DNA from 2 places in the Brevibacterium sp. LAARM2_SD2 genome. Region 2 is predicted to be linked to the other one. Evidence: predicted binding sites of a transcription regulator. Region 2 holds the regulator's gene; the other holds the start of a gene.
The links. Region 2 encodes LexA, which represses DNA repair genes until DNA is damaged. Its sites were predicted from a motif close to TCGAACANNTGTTCGA; they were not measured.

Region 1 (9,680 bases), on a different contig from region 2:
AGCTCCGGCAGCGTGTAGAGCCGGAGCCTGCGGATCGTCGGGCCGAGGACGATGACGGTGGCGATGGTGAAGCCGACGAAGGCGAGGCTGGTGATGAGGTAGGAGACACCCAGGGTGAATCCCTTGCCGGCGGCGCCGATGAGGGCCGCGGAACCGGTGACGGTGGCGATCACCGATCCGCAGATGGGGAAGAAGCCGAGGCTGAAGTCGCCCATGACGTAGTTGTCGGCCGTCTTGACCGTCTTCGAGGAGCGGAGGCTGACGGCGAAGAGCAGGGCGAGGAACGCGAGTATCCAGACGATGTACCAGTTCAACGGAGTCTCCCTACGGCGAAGGGGCGCACGGCTTGCTGCCGCGCGCCCTGATCCTCTTCCTCAGACGAAGTCCTTGTATTTGTCGAGTGTGCGGACCGGCATCCGCAGTGCGTCGCGCCGGAACGGATCGCCGAGCTCCTTCGTGCACATGATCTCGATGACCGTGGTCCTGCCCTCGTTCATCTGCGCATCGACGGCCCGCTGCAGTGCAGGGCCGACGTCCTCGAGCCTGTCGACGACGATCCCATCGGCGCCCATGCTCTCTGCCATCGCCGCGAAGCTCTCCCCGTTGTCGAGCTCACCGGCGATGAAGCGGCGACCGTAGAACTCGACCTGGTTCTTCTTCTCCGCACCCCACTGGCGGTTGCGGAAGACGACCGCGGTGACGGGGATGTCATGGCGGACGGCGGTGAGGACCTCGACCATGCTCATCGCCCAAGCGCCGTCACCGGCATATGCGATGGCCGGGCGCTCCGGAGCGGCTCGCTTCGCGCCGATGATCGTCGGCAGCGCATAGCCGCAGTTGCCGAAGCTCATCGGGGCGAAGAAGCTGCGCGGACGCTCGAACCGCAGGTAGCTGTGCGCCACCGAGTTGATGTTGCCGATGTCCGTGGAGACCATGACGTCGGCGGGCATCGCCTTCTCGAGCTCACGCAGCACCTGACGCGGATGGAGCCAGTTGCCCTCCTCCTTCTCCGCTTCGTCGATGACGTCGAGGGAGAACTCGTCCTTCTCATGGGTCCAGGAATCGAGTTCGGCCTCCCAGGCCTCCTTCTCCGCGCGGATGAGATTCGCCCGCTCGTCCTTGGTGGCGTCGCTGATGACGGTCTTCTCGTTGAGGCGCCCGAGGAGCTCGGCGGCCACGGCCTTGGCATCGCCGCAGATGCCGACGTCGATCTTCTTCACCAGTCCGAGCATCTTGTGGTCGGCGTCGACCTGGATGATCTTCGCCTCCGTGGGCCAGTACTCGAACTGGTACTGCGGGAGCGTGCCGAACGGTCCGAGGCGGGTGCCGAGCGCGAGGACGACGTCGGCCTGATTGAGCAGGGTCATTCCCGCCTTCGACCCCTGGTAGCCCAGAGGGCCCGCCCACAGCGGATGGCTGGCGGGGAACGAATCGTTGTGCTGGTAGCTGTTGACCACGGGTGCGCCGAGGCGCTCGGCCAGGGCGATGCACTCCTCGACTCCGTCGGCCATGACGACTCCGCCGCCGGAGATGATCACCGGGTTCTTCGCCTGGGCCAGCAGCTCTGCGGCATCGTTGAGGCTCTGTTCGCCGCCCGCACCGCGATCGATGCGCTGGGGCTGCGGGATGTCGGGGGCCGCCTCGCCGTAGAAGTAGTCACGGGGGATGTTGAGCTGGGTGGGCCCGATCTCCGACTGGGCCCGGTCGAAGCAGCGGGCGGTGAACTCGGCCATCCGCGCGGGGTTCGTCACGTGGCCCTGGTACTTCGTGAACTCCTGGAACATCGGCAGCTGATTGGCTTCCTGGAATCCACCGAGCCCGATCGAGTTAGTGCCCGCTTCGGGCGTGACGATGACGACCGGGGAGTGCGCCCAGAAGGCCGCCGCGATCGCGGTCACGCAGTTCGAGATGCCGGGCCCGTTCTGCCCGATGACCACTCCGTGGCGGCCGGATGCCCGAGCGTATCCGTCGGCCATGTGGGCCGCGCCCTGTTCGTGGACGACCGGAACGAAGTCGATGCCGGCCGGCGCGAAGATGTCCATCGCGTCCATGAATGCCGATCCCATGATGCCGAACACATCGGTGACGCCGTTGGCCACCATGGTCTCGACGAATGCCTCCGAGGAGGTGATCTTCTGCGGTTTCGGAGCGTGTTCGGGTGCGTCGACCTCGGTCCGATCAGCGAGTTCTGTCATGCCAACTCCTCCTTGAGGTTGGGAAGACCACGTCTTCGAGGTCTCGTTTATTCGTTCAATTCGGATGAAAAAGTTGAACACTTAGAACACTAGGCGGTGGCGGGCGACCGCGTCAATACGTGTTCCGGTTATTATTCTGTTTGGTATGATTTTCCGAGACACCAAGGAGGGCGTGCTCATGGACAATCTCGCGGAACCGGGCCTCGGCGCCGAACTCTCGCTCGTCGGGGAGACGCCGGCGCTGCGCCTCATCTCGCTGCTCGAGCTGATCTCGACGCGCGACGAGATCTTCACCCTGCAGTCCCTCGTCGTGCAGACCGGACTGCCCAAGCCCACGCTTCACCGCATGCTCCAGCAGCTCGAGGGCGCCGGTCTCATCACCCGGCACAGCGACGGCCGGCATTATGGAACGGGTGCGCGCCTGCGGCGCATGGCCGAGGACATTCTGCTCAACGACACACGGCACGGGGCTCGTCGCGCGATCCTGGCCCAGCTCGCCGAGGATGTCGAGGAGAGCTGCAACCTCACGACGGTCGCCGGCAGCGACGTCATCTACCTCGACCGCGTCGAGACTCAGCACCCCCTGCGGGTCCACCTCGAAGCGGGAGCCCGCGTGCCGATCCACGCATCGGCCAGCGGGAAGATGATCATGTCCCAGTACGGTGAGACTCAGCGCCGCCGTCTGCTGGCCGGGTCGCAGCTGCCGGCCTTCACCCCACACACGATGACCGATCCGGACCGCATCGACGCGGAGCTCACCGAGATCAGGGAGCAGGGATTCGCCGTCGACCGCCAGGAGTACCTCGACGGACTCGTGTGCCTGGCCGTGCTCGTCCCCGGAGAAGCGGGGAGGTCGAATCAGTGCGTGGCCATTCAGGCCCCGGTGCTGCGGAAGTCCGAGGACGATCTCGTCGCTCTCCTGCCGCTGGTGCAGGCCGCAGCCGAGAAGATCTCCCGCATCGACGACATCGACCGCAGCACCGAGATCGCCTGATACGACCACGAATGCGTCGCCGGAGCGGACCGCCTCTCGCCTCGGGGAACGCCAGACGAAGGGAGCGCCGACCATGCGCACCGCCACGGATCCGCTCAGCACCATGTCCGACCCCACGCCGGCCGGGGACTCGATCACCTGGGAATCCGCCCGTCGGCTCTTCGGCCTCGACAGCGACCTGCAGGTGCCGCGGCTGACCGGCGACGACAGCCTCGTCCCGGACATCGATCCGAACTACCGCTTCGACCCGGAGGTGACCCGGGCCGTCCTCGCGGGGTTCATCCACAATTCGCGCGTCCTCATCCAGGGTCTGCACGGCACGGGAAAGTCCACGCACATCGAACAGGTCGCGGCACGGCTCAACTGGCCGGTCATGCGGATCAACCTCGACGGTCAGATCTCCCGCACCGATCTCGTCGGCAAGGACCAGGTCGTCATCGAAGACGGCCATCCGCGCACCCGCTTCGAGGACGGCATCGTCCCGTTCGCCCTCGGCCGACCGATGGCGCTGATCTTCGACGAGTACGACGCAGGCAGGCCCGAGGTGATGTTCATCATCCAGCGGCTGCTCGAGCGGGAGGGTCTCTTCACGCTCACCGAACAGAACCGCGTCATCCGTCCGCACTCCCAGTTCCGGCTCTTCGCGACGGCGAACACCGTCGGACTGGGCAACCTCAACGGCCTCTACAGCGGCGTCAAGCGACTCAACCAGGCCCAGCTGGACCGGTGGGGCATCGTCGCGAAGCTCGACTATCTGACACCGCAGCGTGAGTACGAGGTCGTCACCGGCCAAGTGCCCGGGTTCGTCGAGCGGTTCGGGAGGGAGACGGCGGAGACCATGGTGTCCGTGGCGAACATGACCCGGACAGGTTTCGCCGCCGGCGATCTCTCCGCGCTCATGTCTCCGCGCACCGTCATCTCCTGGGCGCAGAATGCCCTGATCTTCAACGACGTCGAACTCGCCTTCAAGTTCTCCTTCGCCAACCGCTGCGACCCGTCCGAGCACGTTCTCCTCGGCGAATTCCTCCAACGCGGCTTCGGCACCGATCCCGCAGTGCTGACCTCGCTGTCGGTGGACTGAGATGGACCCGTCGACCCGACCGCGGGGACACCGCGATGTTGCCGACCGGTCCCGCTCGCGGGGCGCCGACGAGCAGCGACGCATCGACCGGACATTGGCAGGAGTGCTGCGGGCGCTGTCGGGAGACTCCGACCTCGACCGCTGGGGCGCCCGTCCGATCGACACCCACGGGAGACTTCCTCTCAACGCTCCGCACCTCTATCCCTCCTTGGCCGATGCCGGCCTCTCCTCCCTGCGCGGAGCCGCCGATGCGATGGCGCTGCGGATGCGCCACAGCGACCTCGGCGATCACAGGTCAGCCCTTCCGGACTCGACGGCGGAGCGGCTCGTCGTCGAGGTCCTCGAGCAGTTCCGATGCGAGGCGCTGGCGGACCTGCCCGGGGTGCGACAGAATCTCGCGCAGCGGCACACCGAGTGGTGCCGGGAGTTCCTCGGCTCGCGCCTGCACGAGACCCACCAGGGGATCCTTCTGCTCACGATCACGGTGGTCGCGCGCTCGACGCTCACCGGAGAGCCGATCAGCGAGGACTGCGTCGACCTCATCGAGGCGACCCGAGCCGATCTCGCCGCGGACATGGGTGAGCTGCTGGTCCGCCTGCGACGGACGCGGACGTCCCAGTCGGCGTTCCTTCCCGCCGCGCTCGACTTCGCCGCGTTCGTCGCGGCGCGCATGGCCGAGAACGAGGAGCAGTGGGGCCAGGGCACCCGACCGCGCCGCAGGGGTACCGCCTCGGCGTTCTCACTCGTGCTCGATGTCTCCGAGAGTCCCTTCGCCGCTCCCGGCGGGTCGCCGGAGTCGCCGGGATCGGCCGGCCGCGGCTATGCGATCTGGGACGCGAGCTTCGACAGCACCCGTCACATCTGTGACGTCGTCCGCCCGGCGCAGCTGCGCGATCTGCGTCGGCAGCTCGATGAGCAGACGCAGGACCGGCGAGCGCCGGTGGCGCCGATCATCAGCCGACTCCAGCCCGTCGTCGCCGCTCCGGTCGAGGTCTGCGACCTCGAGGACGGTGAATCCGGAGTCCTCGATCCGCGCCGACTCTCCCGCCTCATCACCTCACCGGGGGAGCGCCGTGTCTTCAGGGATGTGACGACGACGGGTCAGCCGGACACCGTGGTGACGTTCCTGCTCGACTGCTCGGTGTCGATGAAGCCCCACGCCGCCGGACTCGCCGCTCTCCTCGATGGTCTCGTCACGGCCCTCGACCGTCTCGATGTCGTCACCGAGGTCCTCGGCTTCACCACCGGCGCGTGGAACGGCGGACGACCGAAGAGGTCCTGGCAGAGGTCCGGGTCCCCGGCCGGCATCGGTCGACTCAACGAGGTCGACCACCTCGTCTTCAAGGACTCCGCCACCACTGCCCGCCGGGCCCGCTTCGCTCTCGCCGGCCTGCTCAAGCTCTCGCTCTACCGGGAAGGCGTCGACGGGGAAGCGGTGCGCTGGGCGCTCACGCGCCTCGACCGGGTCGATGCCGCGCGCACCGTGCTCGTCGTCGTCAGCGACGGCAGTCCGGCAGACGGGGCGACCGCGGAGGCCAACGACGAGGACTATCTGGCGAGGGACCTCGCTGCGACGATCGCGGCGGCGGCGCGTCCGGACCGTCACCTCATCGGAGTCGGCCTCGGATGCGACGTCTCCGACTTCTACCAGTCGGCGATCGCCCTTGAGCCGGAGACTCTCGGCGATCGCGCCTCGACCCGCGCGGTCGTCGAGGCCCTGAGGACCGCGCTGGGACGCCACGGCGGTCATGTCTGAGCGTTCCCCGGCTGACCGGGTGCTCAGGCATGACCGCCGTGGCGTGCGGACTCTCAGCCCTCGCGTGAGGTCTCGTCGTCGGGCTGCGGCAGTGCACCCTCACGGCGCAGCTGCGCGCGTTCCCTGAAGCGGGTCGGTGCCGGACGCTCGTTGCCGAGGACGAGCATGTCGACCTGAGCGTCGGTGAGGCGGCGGTTGTGCCGGATTCGGGAGACGAAGAAGACGATGCCGATGACGATCCAGACGGCCAGCGCGATGAGGGACTCCCTGCCCAGGGCTCCGGGTGACCCCGGAATGAGGAGCAGGCCCATGAAGAAGACCGCGATGACGGCTCCGAGACCGCTGAGGACCTTTTTCACCGTCGAGTAGGTGCCCGGCAGAGCATCCGCGGCCGGAGTCTCGCTGCTGGGGCGGAAGATCCGGAAGGCGCACAGACAGGTGTAGAGGTAGGCGATCGTCACGCCGATCGAGGACATGTCGACGACCCACGTGAGTGCGGCACGGCCGAACCATGGGCTGATGAGGCAGATGAGCATGACGGCGAGGATCCCGATGTGCGGGGTCTTGTACTTCGGGTGGAGACGGGCGAAGACCGGCGGAATCATCTGTGCCCGGCCCATCGCCAGGAGGATGCGACTGGCGGAGACGTAGAAGCCGTTGAGGCCGGTGCTCACCCCCATCGTGATGGCCACGGCCAACAGGAACAGACCGGAGCCGCCCATGATTCCGGTGACCGCCTCGGCGGTGCCCCACGCCGATCCGGACGTCGCGAGCTCCTGCCACGGTTCGGCGACCGCCACGGCGAAGACCATCGCCATGTAGAGGGCCGCGGCGGCGAGGATGGCGAGGATGATCAGCCGCATCGCCTTGCTCGGGGAGAAGTCGAACTCCTCTGCGGCTTGGGGGACGTTGTCGAATCCGATGAAGGCCCACGGGGCGATGGCGACGATGGCGAAGATCGCCGCCGACGGGTTGACACCGTCGGGCAGGCTCGGCGACATGTTCGCCATGACGGAGACCGGACTGGCGAGCACGGCGATGAGGATCGCGGCGACGGCGACCATCATGATCACGCAGGCCCAGAACTGGATGCGGCCGGAGATCGCGCTGCCGCGGATGTTGAGCAGGGCGAACACGACGAGCGCGGTGATCGAGATGAGGACCTCCGGCAGGTAGACGTCCCATCCGGCGACCGTGTAGAGATATCCGGTTTCGATGATCGAGGGCATGAGCGTGCGGAAGAGGAGAGCCAGCGCCGAGGCGTTGAGGGCGACGATGCAGATGTAGCCCAAGGTGAGGAACCATCCTGCGAAGAACGCCTGCACGCGACCGAAGCCGATGAGCGCGTAGGCGAGTTCGCCGCCGGAGACCGGGAAGGTGCGGATGAGGAAGCCGTAGCTGACCGCGATGACGATCATCAGCGCCGCACCGATGCCGAAGCCGGAGAGCACGCCCAGCGGTCCTCCGGTGGCGAGCCAGTCCGTGGGAAGGATGAACGCTCCCCACCCGACCGCCGAGCCGAGGGCGATGGCGAAGACCCATTGCGGTTTGAGCGTCTTCGCGAGCCGCTCGGGCTGATCGTGGTGTGCGGTCACGGCAGGTGCTGTCTGCGGGGTCGAATGCTCTGTTGACTCGGACATGGAACCTCTTCTTCAATCACGAACGTGTGATCGTTCGGCGCGGTGAATGGGAGCGCTGAGGGCGGGTGCCCGTGGCGCCGGTGCGCCGCGCGGCCGCACGTTGAGTGGGATCTGCGACGGAGCGCCGATCGCGGCTCTGCGTCGTCAGATGCTGGAGGGCGGTGATGAGGGCGACATTGACGATGTCGGTTGCGCTCGCCCCGCGGGACAGGTCGTTGACAGGCGAGGCCAGGCCCTGGAGCAGCGGCCCGAAGGCCTGCGCATGGGCGAGGCGCTCGGCGATCTTGTAGCCGATGTTGCCGGCGGCGAGATTGGGGAAGATGAGCACATTGGCGTGCCCCGCCACCGTCGACTCGGGCGCCTTGGCGCGCGCCACGGAGTCGATGAGCGCAGCGTCGAACTGGAGCTCCCCGTCGACCTCGAGATCGGGGTGCGCGGCGCTCAGAGCGGCTGTCGCCGAGCGGATGATCTCGAGGTCGGGGTGATCGGCCGAGCCGGCGGTGGAGAACGAGAGCATCGCCACTGCCGGCGACTCCCCGGTGATCGAGGTGAAGGTGTCCGCGGTGGCGCGGGCGATCGCGGCGAGCTGGGCAGCATCCGGGTTCGGCACCACGGCGCAGTCGCCGAACCCGAGATACCGGCCGTCGGCGAGCTTCATGAGGAACGATGAGCTCAGCAGCGCGGTGCCCGGTGCCAGACCGAGGATGCGCAGCGCCGAGCGGATGACGTCGGCCGTGGGGCGGGTCGCACCGGCGACGACGACGTCCCCGATGCCGGCCGCCGCTGCGGCCATTCCCAGGTGGACGGGATCGCTCAGCCAGGTGTCGGCCGCTCCCGCATGGCGTCCCACCGCCTTCGCCCGGATGACGGCGCCGGCCGCACCGTGGGCGAGGTCGGCCGCCTCGACCGTCGGGAGGACCGGCCGACGCGGACCGTCTGCGCGGAGGGCGCCGACGGTGCCCGCATCGCCGATGAGCACGGGGGCCAAGCCGAGGTCGGCGAGCACACCGGCCGCACGCACCACCCGCTCATCGTCCCCCTCGGGAAGGATGATCCGGGGTGCGGGCATCCCCGCACCCTCCTCGCGCACTCGCGTCACGAGCAGATCGTCGATGCCGTCCGGCATCGCGGTCGGCTCCCCGGCGAGGTCGGGCGCGGCGTCGGCGACCGGTGAGCTGCTCATCGCTGCCTCAGACCGCGGTGAGGAGTGAGGCGCCGAGGTGGGCGTCGACTGCGCTCATGACGTGGTCGACCTTCGTCAGCAGGTCGTCGAGGACGTCCTGGTCGGCAGTCAGCGGCGGGGAGAGCACGAGCATCGTCGCTCCGCGGTTGTCCGGCCGCGTGATGAGCTGAACCTCTCTCATCGCCGCGGGGATCACCTCGGTGAGGACGGTCTTCGACTCCTCCGGGGTGAGTTCGCGACCGGTCTCCCGATCGCCCATCATCTCGATGGCATAGAAGAATCCGGCCCCCCGATACTCCCTGATGCTGCGATGGTCCTCGACGATCCGGTCGAGGCCGTTCTGGAAGTAGGGTTCGAGGCTGCGGACATTGCCGAGCACGTTCTCGTTCTCCACGGCCGTCAGATTCGCCACGGCGACCGCGGTGCTCACGGGGTGTCCGCCCCAGGTGGCGCCGTGCGTGAACAGGCCCGCCTGCGGTGAGGACAGCACGGCTTCGGCCAGCGGTCTGCGGATGATGACCCCGCCCAGGGGCGCGTAGCCGGAGGTGGAGCCCTTGGCGAAGGTGATGAGATCGGGGACGACGTCGAACTTGATCGAGCCGAACCACTCGCCGAGGCGCCCGAATCCGGTGATCACCTCGTCGGCGACAAGCAGGATCCCGTGTTCGTCGCAGATCCTGCGCAGCTCCTGCCAGTAGCCGTCGGGAGGAACGAGAGCGCCGCGGGAGTTCTGCACGGGCTCGGCGAAGAGCGCGGCGAAGGTGTCGCCTCCCTCAGCCTCGATGAGCTCGCGGATGGCGCGGATCGAGGGAAGATCCGCGGCGGTGCCGC
Region 2 (9,680 bases):
CTTGTCGACCGGTTGTGCCGGCCGGTTGCGCTGAACCTGTTCAGTCGAAGTAGTGCTCGACGTCGATGGCGCCGCCGGCGCGGGTGAACTCCGCGTCGACCTCGGCGGCGAGATCATCGTCGACGAGGTAGTCGAGCGCCGTGCACGCCAGCCCGTAGGCGGCGTCGCGGGCGGCGGCCTCGGCGGCCGGGGTGATCGCGGCGGCGGCGAACTCCCGGGTGTGCAGGGCCACCTCGGCGTCGGCGGTCCTGATGAGCGGATGGATGCCGGGGATCCGGTAGGAGACGTTGCCGAAGTCCGTCGAGGCCGCGATCGACTCGTCGAGGACGCCCGCCGGCAGCGGTGAGCGTCCGCGCTCCTCCTCGTGGAGGGCCCAGCGCGTCGTCAGCGCCGCATTGCCGCGCACCGGCAGCGACGGCGGGTGCTCATCCCACGTCACCTCGACCCCGGTGCCGGTCATCAGAGCCGCCCCCATCGCCGCCTCCTCGACCCGCTGCGAGAGCTCCTTGAGCGTCTCCGGGTACTTCGAGCGGACGTAGCACTGGACGGTCGCCGATTCCGTGATGATCGAGGGCCTCGTCCCGCCGTCGGCGATGACGGCGTGGAGGCGGGAGATCGGCGGCATCTGCTGCCGGAGCAGGCCGAGGCCCTGATAGAAGAGGGTCGCCGCGTCGAGTGCGTTGCGTCCCATGAAGGGCTGCGCCGAGGCGTGCGCGGCGACTCCCGTATACGTGACCTCGAGGAGGCGACGGCCCAGCCATACCTGGTCGGCGCAGTCGTAGCCGTACCCGTGGACCATGATCGCCGCGTCGATGCCGTCGAAGGCACCGGCCCGGGCCATGACCTCCTTGCCCGAGTGCCCCTCCTCGGCGGGAGTGCCGAGGAGGACGACGGTGCCGGGCACGGCCGCAGGATCCCTCTTCACGAGGTCGTCGAGCGCGAGGAACGCCCCGACGGCGGCAGCGGCGATGAGGTTGTGGCCGCACGCGTGGCCGATCTCCGGCAGCGCATCATATTCGGCGAGGATGGCGATCGTCCTGCCCTCACCGGTGCCGGTCGTCGCGCGCAGGGTCGTGTCGACGCCGTAGCGCCCGGTCTCGACGGCGATGCCGCGGGAGGCGAGGACGGCGGCGATCGCGGCGACGGATTCGTGCTCTTCGTACGCGGTCTCGGCGAGGCCGTGGATGGTGTGGAGGAGTTCGGTGATGTCGGCGCCGACGGTCTCGAGTCCTCCGCGATCGCTTCGGTGCTCGTCGTCGGGGCGCCGGTGAAGGTGTCGGTCCACTCCCCTGCCGCGCCGGCGCGGGCCTGCGTCTCGGCGGAGATGTGGTCGAGGTAGGACTCGTCGGGAACGGCGGGGCGGCTGAGATCGCGCAGGGGGCTCATGTCACTCAAGCATAGGAGACCCAGCGCTCACAGCCCGGCGCTAGGCCGCGGTGAGCTGGAGGGCGAGGGAGTCGACGCGGTCGATGATGAGCGCATCGACGGCCAGCGCGTGCTGGAACCGGTCGAGTTCGCTTTCGTCGACGTCACCGCGGACGCCGAGGCGGATGCCGAGTTCCGGTCCTTCGACGTGGACGCGGGCGCTGCCGGGACTGAGACTGATCGTTGCCAGCCACGGGAAGGCCTCGGCGATCGTCGCGATCGCCTGCCCCACCTCGGCGTCGGCCCACGACGGCGTCCACGGCCGGCCCTGCGCGAATGCGAACAGCGCGGGACGCCGCAACAGGAACGACCGTGCGGTGCCGGGGTCGAGGACGACGAGCTGGGATTCGGCTTCGACGGCGCCGAGGACGAGGCGCTCGGCTTCGATCGGCACGGGCCGGGCCTCGGGGTGCCAGGACGTCAGCGGGGGGATCGCGGAGAACCCGGGCGTGCATTCGCGACCGTCGGCGGCCTGGAGGCGGACCATCGCCATCTCCGAGGAGTTGTCGACCATGAGCCCGTTCTCCCCGACGCCGTGGTCGACGGCCAGGGGCACGATCGGCGCGTAGAGGCGGGTGCCGGACAGGGCCGTGACGACGCCGCGGTGGGCCTCGGGGTCGAGCGGTGCCCCGGCCGCGGTCTCGAGGGCCGTGAGCAGGGCCGCGTCGGCCTCACCGGTGTCCCCGGAGAACGGGTTCGGGGCGAGGCTGCGGCCCTCCCACGGCTGGCCGGCCGAATCGGTCGACACGGTCTCAGCGTCCTGCGACGTCGAGGGCCTCTTCGAGCGTGAACTGCCCGGCGTAGAGGGCCTTGCCGACGATCGCGGAGTCGACGCCGGCGGGGACGAGGCTGCGGAGGCTGCGGAGGTCATCGAGGCTCGAGACGCCGCCGGAGGCGGTGATCGGCTTGTCGGTGCGCGTCGACATCGATTCGAGGAGGTCGAGGTTGGGTCCCTGGAGGGTGCCGTCCTTGCGGACGTCGGTGACGACGTAGCGGGCGCAGCCGGCTTCCTCGAGGCCGGTGAGCACCTCGAAGAGGTCCCCGCCGTCCTTCGTCCATCCGCGGGCAGCGAGCGTCTGACCGCGGACGTCGAGGCCGATGGCGACCTGATCGCCGAAGCGGGAGATCATCTCGGCCGTCCACTCGGGGTTCTCGAGGGCCGCGGTGCCGATGTTGACGCGTTCGGCCCCGGTGTCAAGCGCCCGTTCGAGGCTTTCGGTGTCGCGGATGCCGCCGGAGAGTTCGACCTTGATGCCCACGGCCTTGACGACCTGGTTGAGGAGGTCGGAGTTCGATCCCCGACCGAAGGCCGCGTCGAGGTCGACGAGGTGGATCCACTCGGCGCCGCGCTCCTCGAAGTCGTGGGCGGCGTCGATCGGTGAACCGTAGTCGGTTTCCGTGCCCGCTTCGCCCTGGACGAGGCGGACGGCTTTGCCGTCGGCGACGTCGACGGCGGGGAGGAGAACGAGCTTGTCAGTCATGGTGGCCTTTCCTGGGTCGCAGTCGGTGGTGCGGTGGTGGATGCGACGCTGAGTCAGTGATTCCGGGACCGGGCCGGTCCCGGGGCGTGCGGGTCAGTCGTTCGGCGCGGATGCTCCGGGCGAACCGGGGCTGTCGGGCGACTCGGGATTGTCGGGCGACTCGGGGTCCCTCGGCGTTTCAGAGAACGTCGCGATCCAGTTGCGCAGGAGTCCGGCACCTGCGGTCGCTGACTTCTCCGGATGGAACTGGGCGGCCCACGTCGTCCCGTCCTCGACGGCGGCGACGAAGTCCCCGCCGTGGGTCGCTGTCGTCACCAGCGTCCCGGGCGGGTGCTCGGTGGCGGCATAGGAGTGGACGAAGTAGAACTTCTCGTCCTCGATGCCGGAGAACATCTGCGAACCGGGGGCCGCAGCCACGCCTGTCCACCCCATGTGGGGCACGACCGGCGCGTCGAGCGCGGTGACCTCACCGGGCCACAGGCCGATGCCCTCGGTCTCCTCCCCGTGTTCGCGTCCGCGGGAGAAGAAGACCTGGAGGCCGACGCAGATGCCGAGGAGGGGACGACCGGCGGCGTGCCGGTCGCGGATGAGATCAACGGCGCCGACGGATTCGAGCCCGCGCATCACGGCGGAGTACGCGCCGACCCCGGGCACGAGCAGGCCGTCGGCTGCGTCGATGACCGCGTGGTCGGCGGTGAGGGTGACGTCGGCTCCGGCCGCCTCGGCGGCGCGCACGGCGGAGCGGACGTTGCCGGCGCCGTAGTCGAGCACGGCGATCGTCGTCATCAGCGCTGCCCTCCTGAGAGGACGCGGGAGATCCGCCACAGCGAGAACCCGAAGACGATCGCCCCGACGACGGCGACGATCCAGGCGACGGCGTTGCCGCCGAGGCCGACGGTGACGCCGAAGGCGAGGACGAGACCGGCGAGGACGGCGACGACGATCCACATGAGCGCGGTGCGTGCGAGCGCGGCCCGTCCCGGCGTCATCGTCGCCGCGCTCGCCTGGAGCTTCGACATCGACGAGGTCGGGATGTTGCCCTCGACCTCCTCAGGCGCGACGGTTTCGAGGAGGATCTGCTCGGTGACGTCGGGGAGGTTGCGCAGGGCGAGTCCGGCCGGGACATCGGATTCGCGTGCCCCGTGCCGGAAGTGGCCGGCGTCGATCTGCTCGTCGCTGCGGACGAGGAGGAGGACCTCGTGTTTCCCGGCGAGCTTCGAGATCGCAGCGGCCGCCTCGTTGCCGGCTTCGACACCGGTGTCGGAGAGCACGATGCCGGTGAAGTCGCCGATGGGCACGATGGTGCCGGAGATGTTCGAGAGCACGCATGCGGCGGCGAGCTGGTCGGGGACGCCGAACGGGGTGACGACGACGGTGGTGCTCACAGGACTCCCTTGGTGCTCGGGACAGCGGTGGTGCGGCCGTCGGGTTCGACGGCCTCGCGCAATGCGCGGGCGAAAGCCTTGAACTGGGCTTCGACGATGTGGTGCGGGTCGCGACCGCGCAGCAGGTCGAGGTGGACGGTGAGTCCGGCGTGGAACGCGATCGACTCGAGCGCGTGGGAGGTCATCGAGCCCGTGAAGTGCCCGCCGATGAGGTGGTACTGCTGACCCTCGGGTTCGCCCTGGTGGACGAAGTAGGGGCGGCCGGAGATGTCGATGACGCAGCGGGCCAGCGATTCGTCGAGCGGGACGAAGGCGGCACCGTAGCGGCGGATGCCGGCCTTGTCGCCGAGCGCCTCGGCGATGGTCTGCCCGATGACGATCGCGGTGTCCTCGACGGTGTGGTGGACGTCGATGTCGGTGTCGCCGGAGGCGCTGATGTCCATGTCGATGAGCGAGTGCTTCGCCAGTGCGGTGAGCATATGGTCGAAGAACGGCACCGTCGTCGAGATGTCTGCTCTGCCGGTACCGTCGAGATCGAGGGCGACGGACACGGTCGACTCGGATGTCGATCGGTCGCGTTGGGCCTTCCTCATAGTGAGCCTTTCTTCGCTCTGGTCATCACGCGGCGCATGGGTGCGCCGCTGTCCATTGTCTCAGTCCCTGTCCGCATCGTGCACAGCGGTCTCGCTGCTGAACACCGGCGGTCTCGTCGCCGAGGCGGTGGTGGCGGTCTCCGATGGGCGTCAGCGATGGCTGAGCAGCGTGTCCGGTGCGGTCGCGACGATGTCGTCGAGGGCGGCGAGGAACGCGGTCGTCTCCGCTTCGGTGCCGGCGTTGACCCGGGCGTGGTGGGGAATGCCGATGTCGCGGATGAGGATTCCGCGGTCGAGGAGCTGCTGCCACAGGTCGGCCGGTGAGGCGATGTTGCCGAAGAGGACGAAGTTCGAATCGCTCGGGTAGACGGTGAAGCCGAGGGCGGCGAGGCGCTCGGCGATGGCCGTGCGCGAGTCGATGAGCCGATCGACGTTGCCGAGGAGCAGATCGGCGTGCTCGAGCGCCGTGCACGCGAGCACCTGGGTGATGTCGGAGAGGTGGTAGGGCAGCCGCACGAGGCGGAGGGCGTCGATGAGTTCGGGGGCGGCGATCGCGTAGCCGAGCCGCAGTCCCGCGCAGGCGAAGGCCTTGCTCATCGTCCGGGAGACGACGAGGCGCGGTCGGCCCTCGAGCAGGGTCATCGCCGAGGGCAGGGCGGGACGGGAGAACTCGGCGTACGCCTCGTCGACGATGACGATTCCCCGGCAGTTCTCGTATGCGGCGGCGATGACGTCGAGGCCGATCGAGGTGCCGGTCGGATTGTTCGGGGTGCAGAGGAAGACGATGTCGGGATCGACGCGGGCCACCTCGGCGGCGACGGATGCGGCGTCGAGTTCGAACTCCTCGTCACGGGAGCCCGCCACCCAGCTCGCGCCGGTGCCGGTCGTGATGAGCGGGTGCATCGAGTAGCTCGGGGTGAAGCCGAGAGCGGTGCGTCCGGGGCCGCCGAAGGCCTGGACGATGTGGGAGAGGACCTCATTCGAGCCGTTGGCCGCCCAGATCATCTCCGGGACGAGGTCGAACGAGCCGCCCGCCCGTTCGTTGACGCCGTCGAGGTAGGTGACGAGGTGCTCACGCAGCGCCGTGAACTCCCGGTCGGGGTAGCGGTTGAGTCCGGCGAGGTGGCCGTCGACGGCCCGGCGCATCGCCTCGGTGACGACCTCGGGGATCGGATAGGCGTTCTCGTTGACGTTGAGCTGCACCGGAACGTTGAGGTGCGGAGCGCCGTAGGGCTGCTGACCGACGAGGTCGGAGCGGACCGGCAGAGAGTCGATGTTTCCCACACACCGATTTTAGCGCTGGGGAACGTCGAGGCTCTGGCCCGGGTGGACGACAGGGCTGTCAAGGTGGTTGAGCTCGACGATGTCGGCGACGACCTCACGGGTGTCGCGGTCGAGACCGAGGTTCGAGGCCACGGTCCACAGCGACTCGCCCTCGCCGACGACGACGGCGTCAGCGGCGACTCCGACGACCTCTCCCTCAGCGACCGCCTCGGCGGTGAACGTCTGGGTGGAGATGAAGAGCGTTCCGCCGATGATGGCGAGAGCGCACAGGGCGGTGCGGAGCAGGCGCACGGCGCGGCGGCCGCGGACGGTCAGACGCATTTCGTGATTCTTCTCAGACATCGCTTTACCTCTTTCTTCGTACGATTCCATCCGCAATGGGTAGAACGTCTGTTCTATTCAACATGCCAATCGAACAAATGTCCAGTCCATCTCGAACATTTATGAGACAATGAGCGAGAACCAGCGTTGTTGATCGATCTCGAACAACCATCCCAGGCGGCACTGACACGAGATCTCTCGAAGCGCTTCGACCGGTGGGATTAGAACGAAGGGGAAGAGGCAATGGTGCAGAACAAACGAGGCAGAGGCAGGCCGCGCAACGAGGATGTGGCCAGCGAGATCGCGGCTGCGCGCAGCGAAGAGGACGAGGTCGAGATCCCCGACGGGCCGACCGGAGCCGGCGACTTCCGACTCTCCCCCCGGCAGCGGCTCGTCCTCGAGACGATCGAACGCGCCGTCGTCACCAACGGCTACCCGCCGAGCATGCGCGAGATCGGCGAGGCCGCGGGGCTCGCATCGCTCTCGAGCGTGGCGCATCAGCTCTCGCAGCTCGAGCGGCTCGGCTATGTCCGTCGCGACCCCAAGCGCCCTCGGGCGATCGAGGTCGTCAATCCCTTCGAAGAGGAGGAGGCGGAGCGCGCGAAGTACGAGGAGCTTGCGAACAACACCGTCCAGGTCCCCGTCGTCGGCCGCATCGCCGCCGGTGGTCCGATCCTCGCCGAGCAGGAGGTCGACGACGTCTTCTCCCTGCCGACGCAGGTCGTCGGCTCCGGAGAGATGTTCCTCCTCAAGGTCGTCGGCGATTCGATGATCGAGGCGGCCATCTGTCACGACGACTGGGTGGTCGTGCGCAAGCAGCACACCGCCGACAACGGACAGATCGTCGCCGCCCTCCTCGACGGCGAGGCGACGGTGAAGACGCTCAAGCGCAAGGCCGGACGTCAGTGGCTGCTCCCGCAGAACAAGGACTACGACCCCATCGACGGCACGTACGCGCAGATCATGGGTCTCGTCGTCGCCGTCATCCGCCGCCTCTGAGAGCTGCTACCGGGCACGGCCTGCGCGGAGCGACTGCGCATATCGCGGGCACTGCCTGCACAGTTCGCCTGCTCGAGCACTGCCAGCGCCCGGCGACGAGTGCCCTCGACCGGTCACGGTCGGGGGCATTCGTGCGTTCCGCAGGGTCCCCGGGCGCGGACGACCACCTCGGCGGCAGGGCACGACCGCCTCGGCGGGGTCAGATTTCGAATCCCGCACACGCAACCGCACAGACAACCCGTGCACGCGGTGGATCAGCGGCTCCGCGTAGGGCCTACGAAGCTCCGCGGTGTATCAGCGGCGCCGCGGTGGTCTTCGCGCTCCGGGTGCCCTTCGACCGCCTCGGCGGGCTTAGATTTCGAATCCCGCCCACACAGCTGCACGGACAACCCGTGCACGCGGTGGATCAGCGGCTCCGCGTAGGGCGTGCGAAGCTGCGCGGGGTGATTGCCGCTGAGGGTTGTGCGTGCGAAACCGCGCGACGGATCTGCGGCGCAGCTGAATCAGATACTGGGATCGTTCAGGGGCTGTTCTGCACATCGGTCAGGGAGTCGGCGGTCGGATAGCCCTGCGTCGAGTCGCCCATTCCGAGCAGAATGACCAGGGTGAGCACCATGGCAGCACCGCCGAGAACGAAGGCCGCAACGGGCCAGACGTTGAGATAGGTGGCACCCATGAGCAGTCCGATTCCCCCGGCGGCGAAAAGGGCGAGACCCGTGAGGAGACTCGCCAGCCAGTGTTTCCGCTGGGGCTTCTTCTTCCGTTTGCGCGCCATGGCGCGAACTGTACCACCCGGCCCCGAGGACCTCATCCCTTGGCTGCGCCGTCGTCCTTCGCGTCAGCGAGGCGACCGAGGGCCGTGCGGACGAGCTGCGCGTCCGTCGTCGGCCACATCTGCGGCATCGAGTTGACGAGGTATCCGGCGTACCGAGCCGAGCGCAGCCGCGAGTCGAGCACTGCGACCACTCCCTTGTCGGCCGTCGAGCGGATGAGGCGCCCGGCACCCTGGGCCAGGCGCAGTGCGGCATGCGTCGCGCTCACCGCCATGAACCCGTTGACACCGCGCTTGTCGGCGTCGCGGGCCCGCGCCTGCATGAGCGGATCGTCCGGGCGCGGGAAGGGGATCCGGTCGATGATGACGAGCCGGTTCGTCCTCCCCGGCACGTCGACGCCCTGCCACAGCGACATCGTCCCGAACAGACACGCCTCATCGTCGGCGGCGAACCGGGAGACGAGCGACGGCAGACCGTCCTCGCCCTGGAGGAGGATCGGAACATCGACCTTGGCTCGCAGATGCTCGGCGGCGGCATTCGCTGCCGCCTTCGAGGAGAAGAGTCCGAGCGCCCCGCCACGGGACGCGGTGACGAGCGCTTCGAGTTCGGCCAGCGCCTCTTCGCTCAGCCCGCTGCGACCGGGTTTGGGCAGATGAGAGGCGACGTAGATGATCCCCTGCCGGCCGTAGTCGAACGGTGAGCCGACGTCGAGGCCGTCCCACCTCGGCGCATCCGGTCCGAAGAGACCGAGCGAGGCGGCTACGGCGTCGAAGTTCCCACCGAGGGCGAGCGTCGCCGAGGTCGCGACGACGGTGGAGTCCTCGAAGATCCCGTTGCGCATGGTCCCGGCCACGCTCAGCGGGGCGACGACGAGGTTCGTCGTCTCGCGTTCGCGGAAGGTGCTGCGGCTCAGCCACACGACGTCGTTCTTGCCGGGATCGCAGAAGCGCTCGGCGAGTTCGAAGATCTCCTGGCACCGGGCCTTGGCCATCTGCCGGCCCGCATCGGCCTCCTCCCCGCGTCCGCCGATGTCGTTGATGATCTGCCGGGCGGAGTCGCGGATCTGCGTGAGGGCGAGTGCCAACGGCTCGGCGACGGAGAGCATGAGCCCCTCCTGGACACCGGCGGTGGCGCGTTCGAAGGCCGCCGAGGCGGTGTCGAGCATCGCGACGACCCCGTCCTCGACCGTCGTGTTCTTCCGCACCGCCGAGGTGGCTGCCGACAGCATGCCCGTGTTGATCTGGCCGGACAGGGCGTTCGTCACGCGGTCCTTGAGTTCGTGGGCCTCGTCGATGATGATGACGTCGTGATCGGGCAGGACGGAGTTCTCCCCGAACGCGTCGATCGCGAGCAGCGCGTGGTTCGTCACGATGATGTCGGCCTCCGAGGCCGCGGTCCGCGCCTGTTCGGCGTAGCACT

Region 1: the regulator LexA is predicted to act here: its motif matches at 2,219-2,234, upstream of xsc (sulfoacetaldehyde acetyltransferase).

The regions. Positions count from the first base shown of each region.
Region 1 is NZ_JBNFOM010000011.1:13,266-22,945, reverse strand. Features, by position in the region: gene AC2W7K_RS08760 (sodium:solute symporter family protein) at 1-314, opposite strand, end outside; gene xsc (sulfoacetaldehyde acetyltransferase) at 375-2,195, opposite strand; gene AC2W7K_RS08750 (IclR family transcriptional regulator) at 2,341-3,189, shown strand; gene AC2W7K_RS08745 (AAA family ATPase) at 3,293-4,270, shown strand; gene AC2W7K_RS08740 (cobaltochelatase CobT-related protein) at 4,272-6,026, shown strand; gene AC2W7K_RS08735 (APC family permease) at 6,080-7,666, opposite strand; gene AC2W7K_RS08730 (phosphotransacetylase) at 7,683-8,849, opposite strand; gene AC2W7K_RS08725 (aspartate aminotransferase family protein) at 8,857-9,680, opposite strand, start outside.
Region 2 is NZ_JBNFOM010000012.1:68,331-78,010, forward strand. Features, by position in the region: gene AC2W7K_RS09535 (M20 family metallopeptidase) at 41-1,285, opposite strand; gene AC2W7K_RS09540 (SseB family protein) at 1,427-2,173, opposite strand; gene priA (bifunctional 1-(5-phosphoribosyl)-5-((5-phosphoribosylamino)methylideneamino)imidazole-4-carboxamide isomerase/phosphoribosylanthranilate isomerase PriA) at 2,178-2,906, opposite strand; gene hisH (imidazole glycerol phosphate synthase subunit HisH) at 3,000-3,692, opposite strand; gene AC2W7K_RS09555 (hypothetical protein) at 3,692-4,291, opposite strand; gene hisB (imidazoleglycerol-phosphate dehydratase HisB) at 4,288-4,884, opposite strand; gene AC2W7K_RS09565 (histidinol-phosphate transaminase) at 5,035-6,168, opposite strand; gene AC2W7K_RS09570 (LysM peptidoglycan-binding domain-containing protein) at 6,178-6,489, opposite strand; gene lexA (transcriptional repressor LexA) at 6,733-7,488, shown strand; gene AC2W7K_RS09580 (hypothetical protein) at 8,009-8,263, opposite strand; gene AC2W7K_RS09585 (ATP-dependent DNA helicase) at 8,296-9,680, opposite strand, start outside.